Regions from separate parts of the Streptosporangium lutulentum genome, predicted to be linked through region 3. Evidence: riboswitches for the same ligand, from Rfam matches in the RefSeq annotation. Region 3 holds a riboswitch; each other region holds the start of a gene.
The links. Region 3 has a riboswitch for cyclic di-AMP ahead of J2853_RS44675 (hypothetical protein). Riboswitches for the same ligand answer to the same signal wherever they lie in the genome.
Positions count from the first base shown of each region.

Region 1: linked by a shared signal. The riboswitch ahead of J2853_RS46095 (coiled-coil domain-containing protein) and the one ahead of J2853_RS44675 (hypothetical protein) in region 3 are both predicted to bind cyclic di-AMP.
Region 2: linked by a shared signal. The riboswitch ahead of J2853_RS42525 (C40 family peptidase) and the one ahead of J2853_RS44675 (hypothetical protein) in region 3 are both predicted to bind cyclic di-AMP.
Region 4: linked by a shared signal. The riboswitch ahead of J2853_RS06675 (hypothetical protein) and the one ahead of J2853_RS44675 (hypothetical protein) in region 3 are both predicted to bind cyclic di-AMP.

Region 1 covers NZ_JAUSQU010000001.1:10,248,766-10,252,971, reverse strand. The annotation lists gene J2853_RS46105 (DeoR/GlpR family DNA-binding transcription regulator) at 82-882, shown strand; gene galT (galactose-1-phosphate uridylyltransferase) at 879-1,958, shown strand; cyclic di-AMP (ydaO/yuaA leader) riboswitch at 2,031-2,167, shown strand; gene J2853_RS46095 (coiled-coil domain-containing protein) at 2,174-3,148, shown strand; gene J2853_RS46090 (M14 family metallopeptidase) at 3,369-4,206, opposite strand, start outside.
Region 2 covers NZ_JAUSQU010000001.1:9,447,702-9,451,907, reverse strand. The annotation lists gene J2853_RS42535 (branched-chain amino acid aminotransferase) at 1-718, opposite strand, end outside; gene J2853_RS42530 (3-isopropylmalate dehydrogenase) at 889-1,938, opposite strand; cyclic di-AMP (ydaO/yuaA leader) riboswitch at 2,082-2,313, shown strand; gene J2853_RS42525 (C40 family peptidase) at 2,316-3,047, shown strand; gene serA (phosphoglycerate dehydrogenase) at 3,704-4,206, opposite strand, start outside.
Region 3 covers NZ_JAUSQU010000001.1:9,938,785-9,942,990, reverse strand. The annotation lists gene J2853_RS44685 (hypothetical protein) at 1-160, shown strand, start outside; gene J2853_RS44680 (alpha/beta fold hydrolase) at 208-1,068, opposite strand; gene J2853_RS44675 (hypothetical protein) at 1,189-1,845, opposite strand; cyclic di-AMP (ydaO/yuaA leader) riboswitch at 2,069-2,216, opposite strand; gene J2853_RS44670 (DUF4253 domain-containing protein) at 2,410-3,261, opposite strand; gene fmdA (formamidase) at 3,489-4,206, opposite strand, start outside.
Region 4 covers NZ_JAUSQU010000001.1:1,589,547-1,593,752, forward strand. The annotation lists gene J2853_RS06665 (CHRD domain-containing protein) at 1-328, opposite strand, end outside; gene J2853_RS06670 (IS630 family transposase) at 426-1,439, opposite strand; gene J2853_RS06675 (hypothetical protein) at 1,617-2,429, opposite strand; cyclic di-AMP (ydaO/yuaA leader) riboswitch at 2,869-3,031, opposite strand; gene J2853_RS06680 (formylglycine-generating enzyme family protein) at 3,270-3,962, shown strand; gene J2853_RS06685 (nuclear transport factor 2 family protein) at 4,002-4,206, opposite strand, start outside.

The sequences.
Region 1 (4,206 bases), 310 kb from region 3:
TGGGTATTCACCAGGATCAAACATCGAGACCTTATTTGCCTGTGATAATTTGGTGGAATCTGGTGAATTAAGGAGTGGTTCATGCTTGCCCAGCAGCGGCAGCAGGCGATCCTGGAGCGAGTGCGCAGCAGCGGTGGGGTGAGGGTCGCCGACCTGGTGCGAGAGCTCGGCGTCTCAGATATGACGATCCGGCGGGACCTGGAGGTGCTCGCCGAGCGCGGGCTGGTGGAGAAGGTCCACGGCGGCGCCACCGCGGCCGGGCCCGGTTCGACCGAGGAGCCCGGATTCGCCGCCAAGTCGGTACGCCAGCAGCTGGAGAAGGAGTCGATCGCCCAGCAGGCCGCGCAGCTCGTCCGGCCCGGCACGGCCATCGCGCTCTCCGCCGGGACCACGACCTGGACACTGGCCCACTTCGTGGTCGACGTGCCCGAACTGACCGTGATCACCAACTCGATCAGGATCGCCGACGTCTTCCACCGTTCTTCCCGGGCGGACCGCACGGTCGTGCTGACCGGCGGGGTGCGCACTCCCTCCGACGCGCTGGTCGGCCCGGTCGCCGTGTCGGCGGTCCGCAGGCTCCACGTCGACACCCTGTTCCTCGGCGTGCACGGGATGAGCGTCCGCGCCGGTTTCACCACGCCCAACCTGCTGGAGGCGGAGACGAACCGCGAGCTGGTCGCCGCCGCGCACCGCCTGGTGGTTCTCGCCGACCACACCAAGTGGGGCACGGTCGGGATCAGCACGATCGCCGAGCTGACCGAGGCCCATGTGGTGATCTCCGACTCCGGCCTGTCCGGCGAGGCCCACGAGGAGCTCACCTCAAGGGTGGGCGAGCTGATCATCACCAACCCACAGCCGGAGAGCGAGACCCTGAGCAGATGAAGCGCACGATCACCCACCTGGCCGACGGGCGGGAGCTGTTCTACTTCGACCTGCGGGACGACGAGGACCGCAGTGCGGCCGACGAGCGCGACCTGCCGCCGCGCCCGCCGGCCTCCGAACTGCGCTACGACCCGCTCACCGAGGAGTGGATCGCGGTGGCCGGCCACCGCCAGAGCCGCACCTTCCTGCCCCCGGCCAGCGAGTGCCCGCTCTGCCCGTCCACCCCCGGCCACCCCACCGAGATCCCCGCGTCCTCCTACGACGTCGCCGTCTTCGAGAACCGGTTCCCCTCCTTCTCCGCCCAGCCGGGCGAATACGAGCAGGTCGGCGGGTTGAGCGAGGTCCGCCCGGGGGTCGGCCGCTGCGAGGTGGTCTGCTTCACCTCCGACCACGACTCCTCCTTCTCCGCGCTCTCCCCCGAGCAGGTCGAGCTGGTCATGGAGGCCTGGATCGACCGTACGGCGGAGCTGTCGGCGATGCCGGGCGTGGAGCAGGTGTTCTGCTTCGAGAACCGGGGACCGGAGATCGGCATCACCCTGGCCCACCCCCACGGCCAGATCTACGCCTACCCCTACGTGACCCCGCGCACCAAGCTGACCCTCGGCGCGGCCGAGCGCCACCGGGAGCGGACCGGCGGCAACCTGTTCGCCGACGTGCTCGCCGCGGAGCGGGAGGCCAAGATCCGGGTGGTCGCGTCGAACGAGCACTGGACGGCCTTCGTCCCGGCCGCGGCGCGCTGGCCCGTGGAGGTCCACCTCTACCCGCACCGCCGGGTCCCCGACCTGCTCGCGCTGGAGCCCTCCGAACGCGCGGCCTTCGGCCCGCTCTACACGGAGGTGCTCCGCCGGCTGGACGGGCTGTTCGGCGTGCCCATGCCGTACATCGCCGCCTGGCACCAGGCGCCGGTCAACGTCGGCCGGGATCTGTCGTACGCGCACCTGGAGCTGTTCAGCATCCGCAGGGCACCGGACAAGCTGAAATATCTCGCCGGGTCGGAATCCGCCATGGGCGCCTTCGTGAACGACGTCCTGCCCGAGCACACGGCGCATCTCCTGCGCTCCGTTATCACGGACTGATCACCGCTTGGTATCGGGATGGAGTCGCATGACCACTCCTTTACTACTACTATCCTTCCAACATCAGCTGTAGCAGTTGATATGCCCAATCCCGGGCGCCTTGCCCGGGAGCCGGGGAACCACCGCACCTGGGGTGAATCCACTTCGGTGGAAGGGCTTCCTCCAGCCCGAACCCGTCAGCTAACCCGGTCGGCGTAAGGAGAAGAAGGAGGGTCGTGGCGGCTCTTTCCCCCACGTTCCGTCGTCATGCGGCTTTGACCCTGTGCCTGACCTCGGCCACCACGTTCACCCTCGGCGCCTCGACCGCGGGAAACGCGGCCCCCAAGCCGACCGAGGCCGAACTGCGGGCCGATCTGGCCAAGCTGGGCAAGAAGGTCGACAAGCTCATCGAGACCTACGCGGCCAAGCGGGAGTCTCTCGAGAAGGCGCAGAAGGCCGAGGCCGTCGCCAAGACGAATCTGCGCAAGGCGGAGGAGACCTACGCCGAAGCCGAGAAGGAAGTCGACTCGATAGCCCAGATCCGCTATCAGAGCAACGCCGGAAGCCTGCCCGCGATGCTGTTCTCCCCCGACATGAGCGGCGCGGCGATGCTGGAGCAGCTCACCGCCCAGCAGAGCGCCCACCTGCAGGATTTCGCGGGCAGCCTGACCCGCAGGAAGCAGGCGGCCCAGAAGGCGGCCCAGCTCACCGACGACATCGGCGAGGAGGCCAAGGAGGTGGAGGCGCAGCGCAAGGACGCCGAGGACCTGATCGACGACATCAAGGACAAGCTCGACCAGCTCGTCCCCCTCGGCTCCGGCCGCCTCGCCAACGGAAGCTGGGCCCCCCAGCTCCCCACCGGCGGCGACAACATCACCGACCGCACCAGGATCATGCGCGAGGCCGTCCAGAAGCGGTTCAACCTTCCCTACGCGGTCGGCTGCTACCGGGCCGCGAACGACGGCGGCGAACATCCGCTCGGCCGTGCCTGCGACTTCATGATGAGCACCGGCGGTTCCATGCCCTCGGCGGCCCATGTCAGGCTCGGCGACGAGATCGCCGCCTGGGCCATCAAGAACAAGGCCAAGCTCGGCGTCAAATACGTGATCTGGCGACAGCGCATCAACCACGGCTCCGGCTGGACCACCATGTCCAACCGCGGCGGAGTGACCGCCAACCACTTCGACCACCCGCACATCTCGATGTACTAGCACTCCGGCTTGAGGCGGTTCCGTCCCCACTGGCATGACGATGCTGCCCCGTCGCTCGACCAGGTTCCATCGCCGATCACCGCCAGGCCTCGCCGAAGGTACGTCAGGTGACGAAACCCCGGGCCGGCTGATCGCGGCGACGGACGGAACGCGCGTATGCACGGTGACACGACATCGTCCCCGCCCCACGCGAACGTGAGACGGGGACGATGTCAGAAGGTCACCTCAGACGTGCCGTCGCGGAGGACAGGCCGCCGCGAACGCTGACGGCGTTCACCTTCACCGTGTCGGTGTCGCCCTTGGTCACCCGGAGCGTCACCTTCCGTGCCTTCCCGCCGTCCAGGTAGAACTCGGGAGCCTCACCGACGACCCTCGCACCGTCGACCTCGACGGTGTCAGGGGCGACGATCTTGATCTCCTTCGCCTGCTCCAGCGCGGTGGGGATGCGGCCCGTGTTCGTGACGGTGGCCGCGATCTCGTGGGTCGCACCGTCACTCTGGCCGCGCCTGAGCGGCTTCACCTCCACCTGCGAGAGCTTCACCTGCGGAAGCGACTCGGACAGGTAGAGGTTGAAGCGCGCCTGGTTCATGGCCCACTGACCGATCAGATCCGCGGACGGGTTCTGCGACCAGAACTTGGGGTTGATCCCGCCGACCTCGACCTTGCCCAGCGTGGGGTGCTGGATCGTGGTCCACGGCAGGAAGCAGTTGGTACGGCCGTTCTCGGCGCACCACCGTGAACGCTCCCAGTCGGCGAACCTGTCGTCGTTGTCGTAGTCCTTGAAGTCGCCGCCGTTCCACAGCTCGTCGCCGTACCAGATCGAGCCGTACTGGAAGTAGCCGAAGTCGGGCCCGTGACCGAACAGCGGCTCGGGTTCACCACCGTTGCGGGTGGCGTAGTCGATGTAGACGCTGCCGGTGTACCGGTAGCCGGTGAACCCGGCGCCCGCCTTGTCGAAGTGCTCGTACAGTTTGCGGTCGTTCGTGTACATGCACTCCTCCGGGTCACAGGTCGAGGGCCCCCGAAGGTGCATGGGCACCCGCGTGTCCATGCTGTTC
Region 2 (4,206 bases), 490 kb from region 3:
CCTCGACGTAGCGGTGCTCACCCGCGTCGAGCCAGACCACCTGGTCGCAGCCCTGCTCGACGGCCTGGCGCTGGGCCACGAAGGCCGCCGCGTAGTTGCCGCCGCACTTGACGGCGCCGGTTCCGCCGGGGGCCGCGCGGGTGTACTCCGTGGAGAGCCAGACCGAGACGGGCTTTCCGGCGCCGAAGTAGGCCGCCGCCGGAGAGGCGATCACCATGTACTTGTAGGTCCTGGACGGGTAGTTCACCCCGAGCGCGGCCTGAGTGGCGATCATGAAGGGGCGCAGGTAGAGGCTGTGACCCGGCGTCGTGGGGACCCATTCCCTGTCGGTCTGGACGAGAAGCTCCAGCGACTCGACGAAGGTCTCCTCCGGCAGTTCCGGCATGGCCATCCGCAGCGCCGAGTTGTTGAAGCGGGCGGCGTTGGCGTACGGGCGGAAGGTCGCGATCGTCCCGCCCTCCTGGCGGTAGGCCTTCATGCCCTCGAAGAACTCCTGGGCGTAGTGGAAGACCGCGGTCGCGGGGTCCAGGCTCAGCGGGCCGTACGGCATGAGCCGCGCGTCGTGCCAGCCCTCGCCCTCGGTGTAGTCGATCGAGATCATGTGATCGGTGAAGACCTGCCCGAATCCGGGGCTCGCCAGTACCTGCTCGCGCTCGGCCGCGGTGCGCGCGTGGTCGGAGAGCTGCACGTCGAAGCTGAGCTTCTGAGCGGTGGTCATGGCGAGATCCTTCTCTTGGCGTAGGGCGACCCTGAATCCATTTTGCGACGGAACAGGTAACGGGAAAACTACTGCATCGACACCGAAACCCGGCAGTGCCGGTACAACGAAGACGCGCCTGGCGGCTCGTAGGAGCCGCCAGGCGCGTCTGAAGTGAGGGGGCGGCTTCCTCAGCCGGTTACTCGGGCGGTGATGTCGTCACCGATCTCGTGAGTGGTCCGGCCGGCCCAGCCGGTCAGCCGTTCGACCAGATCGTCGGCCACGGCCTGCTCGACCCGTGCGGCCTCCTGGGCCAGGCCGAGGTGGTCCAGAAGCATGGCGACCGACAGGATCGTCGCGGTCGGGTCGGCCTTGCCCTGGCCCGCGATGTCGGGGGCACTTCCGTGGACCGGCTCGAACATGCTCGGCGCGGTGCGGTCGGGGTTGATGTTTCCGCTGGCCGCCAGGCCGATGCCGCCGGCGATGGCCGCGCCGATGTCGGTGATGATGTCGCCGAAGAGGTTGTCGGTGACGATCACATCGAACCGTTCGGGCTGGCTGACGAAGAACATCGAGGCCGCGTCCACGTGGCAGTAGTCGGTCTCGACGTCGGGGTACTCCAGGCCGACCCGGTCGAAGACGCGGGCCCAGAGGTCACCGGCGTAGGTGAGCACATTGGTCTTGTGGACCAGTGTCAGCTTCCTGCGGGGACGGCCGAGCGCTTTTTCGAAGGCGTAGCGGACGACCCGCTCGACGCCGTGGGCGGTGTTCAGCGACTCCTGGGTGGCGATCTCGTGGGATGTGCCACGCCTCATCACGCCACCGGTCCCGGCGTACAGCCCCTCGGTGCCCTCGCGGACCACGATCATGTCGATGTCCTCGGGGCGGGCGCCGCCCAGCGGGGTCTCCACGCCGGGGAAGAGCTTGACCGGGCGGAGGTTCACGTAGTGGTCGAACTGGAAACGGAGTTTGAGCAGCAGGTCGCGCTCCAGGACGCCCGGGGGCACGCTGGGGTCGCCGACCGCGCCGAGCAGGATCGCGTCGTATCCGCGCAGCTCGTCCAGGACAGGGTCGGGCAGGGTCTCACCGGTCTCGTGGTACCGCTTGGCTCCGAGATCGTAGGTGGTGGTCTCCACCTTCGTGCCGACGACCGCTTCCAGAACCTTCAGGCCCTCGGTGACGACTTCGGCACCGATCCCGTCTCCGGGAATGACAGCCAGGCGAATGTTGCGCGAATCCATGAACGCACCTTACCGGTCCCGTCTCGGTGATCGAACAACGATCTCACTCTTCGGACAAATCTGAGCGTACGGCACGCCTGATCGTTTTGTCCATTTTTGCGAGGTATTGACCGTTTCGTTGACTTTCGTTATGGTCCTCAGCATTCGTACTGACGCCTAATCCGCACAGGTCATCCCCTACATCGGCCTGCGCGGGGCCGGGGAACCACTTTTTTCGGGATCCGCCGGACGACTGGAACCTCGCTCCACCCCCGGAGCCGTTCCTCGCTGTCCTCATGCGATCCCTAGGGGCGAATCGGCGCATCCATCGCGCCGTAGGGCGACCTCCACGTCCGAGTCCGACAGCTCACCCGGCCGGCCTTATGGAAGGAACCATTTTGTCCGGCAAGACTTACCCCCGCGTCCTGTCCTTGTTCGTGGCCGGCGCCGCCGTGCTCGGGACTCAGGCCGTCGCTCTGGCCGACTCCCGCCTCTCCCCCGCCGACGTCTCCGTCTCCGTCGCCCGAGGGGAAGCCCCCGCTCCCGTGCCCGCGACGCCCGTCACACCCGCCCCCGAATCCACGACGCCCGGCACACTCCGCATACCCGGCACCCCCGGCGCCCCGGCCACGCCCTTCGTGCCCGGCGCCGTCGAGCCCTCGCAAGCGCCCACGGCCGCGCCCGCCGCGCCGGTCACGCCTCCCAAGCCCCCGAAGCCCCCGAAGCCCGCCTGGAAGAAGGCCCTGCAGTGGGCCATGGCCAAGCGCGGCACTCCCTATGTCTGGGGCGGCACCGGCCACGGCGGCTTCGACTGCTCGGGCCTGATGCTCCGCGCCTACGGCGCCGCCGGGATCAAGCTGCCCCGCGTCGCCGCCGACCAGTACAACGCGTTCTCCAGGAAGATCGCCTGGAAGGACCTCCAGCCGGGAGACCTGGTCTTCTTCGACGGCCTCGGCCACGTCGGCATGGTCAGCAAGCCGGGCTACATGGTCAACGCCCCGCACACCGGTGACGTGGTCAAGGTGGAGAAACTCGACTCCGGCCGCCGCGCCTCCTTCGCCGGCGCCGTCCGCCCCGACCCCAAGGGCGTCAAGGCCGCGATCGCGGCCGGACTCCTGACCGCCTCCTGAGCCATCCCCTCACCGGCCCTGCCCCTGGGGCCGGCGGCCGGCGGGCCCCGCACCCACCCTCACCGTCCAGGGTGCGGGGCCCGCCGCTCACACTCACGGTCGATGCCCGGCCGGCAGCTCAGGGCCGCCCGGTTCGTGGACGACGCGCCCTCGCCGGGCGCCCTCGCCCACTCCGCCTCTCCGGAACGGAGCGACGGGTGGCTAACGGTCGGTGGGAGCCCCGCCGTTGTCGCGGCGGTCCAGAGCGGTCTGGAGAGCCTGGGCGGCCTCGTCCTCGGTCTCGTCGGGACGGTCCCAGGAATACATCTCATACATGGCGATTCTCGTCTCGGTCGCATGCGAGCAGGAGAGGTGATCGGGACTCCGGTCACGAATCCGAATCGAGCCTGATGCCGCAGATCCGGGTCACGGATCGGCGGCGGGAGGCTGGGGCCGGCGAGCGCCATCACACCGCGGCGAGCTGCCGGCCTGCCCCTGTCAGGCCCCGCCGCGGCAGGTAAGGAGTACAAGAACCTGACGCATTTGATGTCAAGGTTACCTGGCCGTCGAACCGCCGTCTCGCCCGCCGTACACACTTCTCAGATGCTGAGACGCGGCTGCGGCCGCCACCCGGGTCGTCGGGGCGGCGGCCGCAGCCGGAGAAATCATCTGTCCGCTTATTCGGCCAGATCGACCGAGCGGCCGCTGTCGGCGCCGATCTCGGCACCGATCTGGTCGACGACGTTCTGCGGGATGGCCGTGTCGACGGTGAGCGCGATGAGGGCCTTTCCGCCCTTCACGTCACGGGCCACCTGCATCGAGGCGATGTTGATGCTGTGATCTCCGAGGATCCGGCCGACGACGCCGACGATTCCGGGGCGGTCGGTGTAGGTGAAGAACGACAGGTGGTCGGTCGGCTCGATCTCCATCTGGTAGCCGTTGACCTCGACGATCTTCGTGATCTGGCGCGGCCCCGACAGGGTGCCCGAGACCGAGACCGTACGGCCGTCGGCGAGGACACCGCGAACGGTCACGACGTTGCGCCAGTCGGGGCTCTCCGAGCTGGTGATCAGCTCGACCGTCACGCCGCGGTCCTTGGCCAGGAGCGGGGCGTTGACGTAGGTGACCGAGTCTTCGACCACGTCGGTGAAGACGCCCTTGAGGGCGGCCAGCTCCAGCA
Region 3 (4,206 bases):
CATCCTCATCACGCTCAGCGGCCAGTATCACGTGATCCGCCCGCTCGCCGGCAGGAGCGGCAAGGGGCTCTTCCTCTATCTCGCGCTCGACCGCAGCCGGGCCAACCTCGCGCTCGCGCGGCACTCTCTCCGCGGCATCGAGGAAAAGCTCGAGATCTGATCCTCCGGTACGGCTTACGCCCCGGGAGGCGTAAGCCGTACCGGAGCTCAACCCTCGGCGGCCGCGGTGAGCTCGCCGATCGCGCCGACGAACTCGGGCCAGAGCGGGCGGGGCAGGTCGTGTCCCATGCCGGGGAAGGTGATCAGTTTGGCCCCGGGGATCGCCTCGGCCGTGGCGATCCCGCCGGAGAGCGGCACGAGCTGGTCGTCCTCGCCGTGCAGTACGAGGGCGGGCACCGTGAGCTCCTTGAGCATCGGCGCGCGGTCGGCGGAGGCCATGATCGCGGCGAGCTGCCTGGTCGATCCCGCCGGGTCGAAGCACCGGTCGTAGCTCAGCCCGGCGAGCCGGGTGATCCGCTCATGGTTGATCGGATATCCCGGAGAGCCGATGACCTTCCAGGTGGCCAGTGCCCGCTGGATCGCGCCCTCGCGGTCGGAGGCGGGAGGCGCCATGAGCGCCGCCATCGCCGCCTCGGTGGGCCGGGCGGCCCCCGGGCTCGGGGTGGACATGATCGAGGTGAGGCTGCGCACCCGGTGCGGGTGGCGGACCGCCAGCAACTGAGCGATCATGCCGCCCATCGAGGCGCCGACCACGTGGGCGGACTCCCAGCCGAGCGCGTCCAGCAGCCCCGCGGTGTCGTCGGCCATGTCGTCCAGCAGGTAGGGCACCTGCCCGTTCCCGCCGAAGGCGGGGATCCCGTGGTCGTGGAAGTGTGTGCTCTCCCCGACGTCGCGGTTGTCGAACCGTACGACGTGGTGTCCCGCGTCGGCGAGCGACTCGCAGAGCTCCTCGTCCCAGTGGATCATCTGGGAGCCGAGTCCCATGACCAGGAGGAGCGGGCGGCCCCCTGAGGAGCCGAAGGTGTCGTAGGCGATCTCGATGCCGTTCGCCGAGGCGCGCTGAGTCATGGCACTCCTACCTGCTGGTCCCGCGGACGTCGTGCTGATTCCGCAAAACAGAATGTCATTCTGTAGGGACGGGGACAAGAGTTTCGCGGGGGACCGGCGCCCTCCCGGGACGTGCTCAGACTAGCCCTCGACGGGCTCGGCCTTCGGAGGCGCGACGGGGTTGAGGTCCTTGCGGCCCCACGCGCCGGTGGAGAACGCCACGGGGTAGCCCTTCTTGCCCACGCCCTCACCCCACTTGGTGACCACGTACTGGACGTCGATGTGGCCCAGGCCGCCGTTGTTCTCCACTGCGAGTGTGCTGGAGTTGAACGTGCCGCCGGTCAGCTCGGCGAAGGTCTTGGCGTCGATGTCGATCATGATTCCGCTGCTGGAGGGAGCACCGGGACCGCGGTCGCCGACGAAGAAGGGGGCCTTCTTGCCCTTGTAGAGGAGGTAACCCTCGGTGAACAGCGGCCAGCTCGGGCTGGCGATCATGCCCTTCTGCATCGGCTTGCCGCTCGCGGGCAGGCCGGTGTCCCCGGCGCGGCCGGAGGCGTCGTCCCAGAAGTAGGAGGCCGTGGTCGAACCCTTGAGAAGGGTGGCACCGGAACCGACCTCGGGGGCGAGGCCGTCCCGGGTGGAGAGCGCCGCGGCGGAGGATGCCGAGGCCGGGCTCGCATAGAGGGAGTTCGCGGAGGCCGGGAGCGCCGAGGCGACACTCGCGGAGGTCAGGATGCTCGCGCCGAGGAGGGTGACGGCGGCGAGACGGTTCTTATGCGGGCCGAGGGAGAAACGCATGGAAGAGAGCCTCTTTCGCGAGGGAATGGGGCAGCCGCGTACGAACAGAAGGGGGCACGGGCGGAGGCGCACTCACGGATAAAAGAAGGACGTAGCCGGATCGACCGGACGCTACGTGGAGCGCGTTCGGGAGGACACCGCGATCAGGCGCGGTGGAAGCTCTGGGTGATCGACCTGAACGGGAGACGGGCCGGAACGAACATGACGCGGTGATCCATAAGGGATCTCCTCTCCATCTCGTCTACCGGGTTAGCTGACGGATTCGGGCGGTGGAGTTGCCCTACCACCGCGTTCGCGGTGGATTCACCCCAAGTAGTGGGTCCCCGGCTCCCGGGGCTTTATCGACCCTCGGGATTCGACGCGGCCGGCCGCTCCTTCCGATGAAGGGCAGGTCGCCAACCGGTAAATGGACACTACCGACCTATATGGGACAAAGCAAAGCAAAAGCCACGAAAGCCCCAGAAGATCTACCTGCATTCGTCAAGGAACCCTTACCGGTCAGGCCGTGGCCGTCGCCGCCGTGGCGGCTTTCGCGCCGCCGGACCACCGGTGGCCCACACCCGATCAGTCCCACCAGAACGACCAGGCGTTCCTGCCCTTGATCTGCTCGGCGTAGTCGATGAGCGTCCCGGCGCCCTGGGTGATGCTGTCGGGGCAGAACGTCCAGTGCTCGGCGGCGACGTGCAGCGCGTGTTCCGAGGTCAGCGGGGGTGCGGCGACGCTCAGGTCCAGGGTGTTGAATCCCATGCCGACCACCCGGGCCCCGAACCTGTCCTCCCAGCTCCGCACCACGGCGGCGAGCGGGACCATCCACTCGTTGTGGTTCAGGGCGCCCTGCCACCCCATGACGGCCAGCGCGTCGGCCCCCCGGTCGGCCGCGATCAGCCCGAGAGGGGTCCTGCGTTCGGCCACGAGCCCGGCGTACCAGTCGGCGACCACGCCGGGATCGGCGGCGAGCGTGCCCGACGGGGCTGGACCGGGGCATTCGGGGCCGAACGGGTCCAGCAGCTCCAACTGGTCGATGTGCGCCCTCGCGATCCAGTCAGCCCACACCTCGGCCATGAACGCCGCCGTGTGGTAGTGATCGATCTCGACCACCGTGTCCGGGGCGACCTGTCCGGCCGACCACGGCTGCATGGAGTCCTCCAGCAGCACCGGCCACAGGCCCGAGTGCTCGTGCTGGGCCCTCAACTCGGCCCACAGCTCGCCGGAGACCGCCTCGTCACTGAGCCAGAACGCCGGACGGCGGCGGATGGCCAGCTGTGCGTAACCGGGATCGGGCCAGACCACGTCCCCCGACGGCAACTCCACCGAGAGCGTCCGCCCGTCACCTCCGCCGGCGAACAGCTGACCCAGCACCGGCGGAAGTTGCCCACGCTCGCATTCGTCCATCTCTACCGATCCGATCCTGACCACGGACCAATTTTGGCCTGTCAAGCGCCCCAAGGGACAGTTCTGCCCTGGGCCAGGCAAAAATTATCGGTATACCACCGGACGGGACGAGGCGCGGTCACCGGAAGGCGACGTCCGTCACCTCCGCTCTCCGAGGCGGCCGCCACCCCCGGCGGACCCCTCGGACGCGCGGATGCCGGGGAGCGGCGGACGCCGCTCCCCGCCGACCGCGTCTCGCTGTGCCACGCCGGTCAGGATGACACGGCGCACTGCCCGCGATCCTTCCTGACGGGTCCGTCCATGTTCGGACGCACGTCGAAGTCGAATATCTCCGTCGGCAGGTAAAGCGAGCAGCAGGCGTTGGGGATGTCGACGATCCCGCTGATCCGGCCCTCGATGGGCGCCGAGCCGAGGAGCAGGTAGGCCTGCTCGCCCGTGTAACCCCACCTCTTGAGGTATTCGACGGCGTTGAGGCAGGCGCGGCGGTAGGCCACCGTCGCGTCGAGGTAGTAGTTCGTGTCCGTGTCGTGGTCGACCGAGACGCCGATGAACGACATGAACTCCGAGTAGCGCGGCTCGACGTTACCGGGCATGAAGATCGGGTTGGTGGTGACGCCGTACTTCTCCATGCCGCCCTTGATGAGGTCCACATGGAAGTCGATGAAGCCGCCCATCTCGATCGCGCCGCAGAAGGTGATCTCGCCGTCGCCCTGGCTGAAGTGCAGGTCCGCTCCCGAAAGCTTGGCGTCCTTCACGTAGACGGGGTAGAAGACGCGTGCCCCGCGCGTGAAGTTCTTGATGTCGTGGTTGCCGCCGTTCTCCCGGGCGGGCACCGTACGGGCTCCCTCGCGGGCGATCCGGTTCGCCATCTCGCCGGTCGCCGTTCCGACGAGGGCGTTGTCCGCCAGCGGCGGCAGGCCCAGCGCCGGGACTCTGCCGGGGTCGGTGTCGATGAGGGCCTGTTCCCTC
Region 4 (4,206 bases), 8.3 Mb from region 3:
GGACGATGTAGTACATGCGGTTGCCCTGGATGCGGAACTTCGCGACCGCCACTCCGTTGCGGTCGTTGACCTTCTTGCCCGGCGCTCGAACCTCGTTCCTGCCGAGGAGCACCGAGGCGAAGTAGTAGCTCTTGGCCTGGCTCGCCTCGGCGCCGGTGAACGTGGCGGCGGTGGCGCTCACCCCGGCGGACGCCGTGGCGGTGGCCGCCCCGGCCGGTACCGCCACCGCGCCGACGGCCAGCGCCGCGGCCGCCGCGCCCAACGCCACCCGGCCCAGTACGCGCCGCCGCGAGATGCGTCCGCCGTCAACCTGCTCGAATGCGTTCATCGGAACCTCTTCCTTGGGTTTGCTGTGCGGCTCCTTGCCGACATCGCAGACATTAGGAGAGGTACTGAGCCGATCGTAAGTTTTGGGACTATCCGTGTTATGGGCTGATGTAGGCCAGATGCGGATCGGCGAAGAAGGCCCGGACAATGTCGGGACGCTTTTGCAGCCGGCGCATGCTGCGGTGCATAGCCGCGGCCAGCTCATGCTCATCGGCGACCGCCTGGCGCGCCACCCGGGCCTTGACGTTTTGGTTGACCCACTCATCGGGGTTGACCTCCGGCGCATACGCGGGCAGGAAAAACAACCGCAGCCGCCCGCCGGTACGCGCGACGAAATCACCGACCGCTCGGGCGGTATGAATCGACGAGCCGTCGACGATCAAAACGATCGGCCCGGTAATGGTGCGCAGCAGCTGCGCGCAGAACCCGAGGAACGCCCACCGGTCCATCGCGCCGTGTCCCAGCCGATAGCGCAGTGTGCCGTCGGCCCCGACCGCCGAGAACATCTTCACCGACCGGCGACCCGCCCCGGCTGACACGACCGGCGTCTGCCCCACCAGGGCCCAGGTGGTGCCGCAGCGGTGATCGACACGCATGCTCATCTCGTCGGCGAACAACACCACTGTCCCGCGTCTGCGCGCCCGGCGGCAGATTGCCGGGAAGGCCACCGTCGTCCACCCGGTGATGGCCGCCGGATCACGCCGGAGTGCGGCGTAGGCCGGACGCTGTGGCGACAGGCCCAGCCCGCGCAGCAGCCGCCCGGTCGCCGTCACCGACAGGTCGATCCCGAACCAGGCCGCGATCACCATCGCCACCAGCGCCCTGGTCCACAGCACAACGGCCGTGCCCAGTACCTGACGGGGGGTGACGTCACGGACCACCGCCTTGATGGTCTGCTCCTGGCCGGGGGTGAGCCGCCGTGGCCGGCCCGGCGCCTTCTTGATCCGTAGCGCCTCGATACCGCCCGCCCGCGCCTGGCGTTTCCACCGAAACACCGATTCGCGGCCTACTCCCAGTGCTTCAGCCACCCGATCCGGTGACATGCTCCCTCCCAGTAACCGGAGGGCGAAGACCTTCTCCTCGAACGTCGCTCTGCGACCTTTTCTGGCCATACTCCAAGCATGTCCCCGCCGGAACGCGATCTCCCACCGCCACCCAACAAGTACCAAAACTTATGATCGGCTCAGTAGCTGCCGGTGTTAGCGTACAAATCCACATAAAGCGTCGAGTGTGCACAACGGCACATACCGCCCTCGCGGTGGGCCTCAGCCCGCCGTGGTCGTCCGGGGTTACTCCGCGAACTCCGGCCGGTGCGGGATCCGGCCGGCTGGAACATCCATGGCGTACTGCTGCTCGAAGGCGACCGTCTGAGTGTTTGCGGCCGGCTGCTGAGCGGGAGCGGGCCTGCACGAGTGAGAGCGGACGACGTGCTTGGCGAGCTTTTCCCACTTGGCGTAGGCATCGGGGAATCCGGAGCGCTGCACGGCCTGCGCGGCCTGGGTGAGCGGGAGCCGCTTCCAATGGGAGACGGTCGCCAGCCCCTGGTAGAACTTACGCGCCGAGTACTTCGGGTTGAGGATCTGCTTGCGGGTTCCCCAGCCCTGGGACGGGCGCTGCTGGAACAGCCCGAGGGAGTCGCGATCGCCGTAGTTGAGATTGCGCAGCTGGGATTCCTGCAGGCTCGTGGCCACCCCGATGACGGCCGCGCGGGTGGGGAGCCCGAGTTTGGACGCCATCTCGATGACGATGGCGGCGTTGGCCTTCTGCTCGGCGCCCAGCGTGCGGAGCTGTTTTGACGCTTTCGCCGACGACGCCGCGAGGCAGGTCGAAGCCTTGCCTGCGGCCTCGCCCGCAGGCGGTGCCGCGGTGGCCGGCTGCGCCTTGCCGTTCGGCTGCGCCGTGGCAGGTGGCTGTGCCTCGCCGTTCGGCTGTGCCGCGGTGGCCGGCTGTGTCTTGCCGTTCGGCTGTGCCGCGGCGGGTGGCTGTGCCTCGCCGGCCGGCTGTGCCGCGGCGGACGCGCTGCCGACGCCGAGGAGGCATGTGCTCAGCAGCGAGGTGCCGACCGCGCCCGCCGCGATCCGGGCATGGGAACCAGTGCACATTCGGGCGAGGGTACAGCGCTTCCGGTTGAGAACCTCGGAGAACTTCATGGGAGAGGGGTCCTTCGAAAGGGAACAGGGGCCTTCCCGCGGAAATCTCAGGGCCCGTGGTCGTCAGGGCCCGGCGGCGCGGGGGAAGAGGCGCTCAGCCCGGCGAGGGGACGCCGGTGGGAGGGCCATTGGAGTACGGCGAAGCCGGGCGCTGCCGCGCGAGGGCGACGGGCCGGCCGGGGGAGTGACCCGGTTGTGTCGGGACCGGACGAACGGCCTCATCGGACACGGTTCCTGAAACAGGGTTTTACCGACGAGGACCGGCCGGGTGCGCGATTCACCGTGAGAACGGCGTCACATTCGGGCCGGGAACGCGAATCAGCGCCGATGCCGTCCGATTAAGATCGGTCCGGCGAATCCGAGGGCGGATGATGCTGTGATCGTCACGCATTTCTCCATTCCTTGAACGCCTACCGGGTTAGCTGTCGGGCTCGGGCCAGGAGTCGCCCTACCATCCGCGTCGGGATGGATTCGCCCCCTGCGGCGATCAGCCGCGTAGTTGGGTCCTCGGCTCCGGCGGCATGGAATGTCACCGGACTCGGCGCCGGACGGCGGCCTTCCGCTTGAAGGTCGTGTCACCATCCGTTTACTGAAACTAGACACTAACCTCAAATATGGACAAAGCAAACTAAAACCCCCAAAATTGCAAAGATCTACCTTTCTGGCCCTGATTCCGACCGTCGGCCACCGCGCCCGCGGGGCCGCTTACCCCCTGGCCTGGGTGGTAGCGTTCATGATCAGTTGCCTCCGAATGTCGTTGACACGAACCGATCATGTTAAACAGGACCTGCGATGAGCATTGAATCGACGCCGCGCCAGGCGGTCGCCGACCGCATGATCGAGATTCCCGCCGGGGCGATCATCCTGCGGGACGAGGGTACGAAGACGAACTGGAAGGCCGAGGTCGGGGCCTTCCGGCTGGCGCCGTATCCCGTGACCCGCGAGCTGTACCACGCCGTTCTGGGCGAGGCGCCCGCGAGTGCGGCGGGGCCGCGGACGCCGGTGACCGAGGTCTCCTGGATGGATGCCGTACGGTTCTGCAACCTGCTCTCGCAGTCGAAGGGGCTCGACCCCTGCTACTCGATGGGCGACGACCCCGACGGGCAGGACGTGGTCTGCGACTGGGACGCCGACGGCTATCGCCTCCCGTCCGAGGCGGAGTGGGAGTACGCCTGCAGGGCCGGAAGCGCCGGCGTCCGCTACGGGGAGCTGGACGAGATCGCCTGGTACCGCGGGAACTCCGGTGAGGAGATGCACGACGTCGCGACCAAGGCGCCGAACAGGTGGGGGCTCTACGACATGATCGGCAACGTGTGGGAGTGGTGCTGGGACCTCTACGATCCCAGCGTCTACGGCCCGTACCGCGTGTTCCGCGGCGGAGGTCTGTACGATCAGCCCCGATCGTGCCGGGCGTCGTGCCGCCGCAAGAGTCACCCGACCCTTCGCATCGACGACCTCGGGTTCAGGCTCGCCCGATCACGGTGAAAGGCGGTCGCGGACGGGTGCGGTTCCCGCGAGGGTCCGTCAGAAACCGAGCTCGCTCAGCCCGGGATGGGCGTCCGGCCGGCGCCCCAGCGGCCAGTGGTAGGCGCGTTCCGACTCCTCGATGGGAAGGTCGTTGATGGACGCGTGCCTCGCGACCATCACCCCCTGCGCGTCGAATTCCCAATTCTCGTTGCCGTAGGAGCGAGACCAGTTACCCGAGTCGTCGTGGGATTCGTAGGCGAAG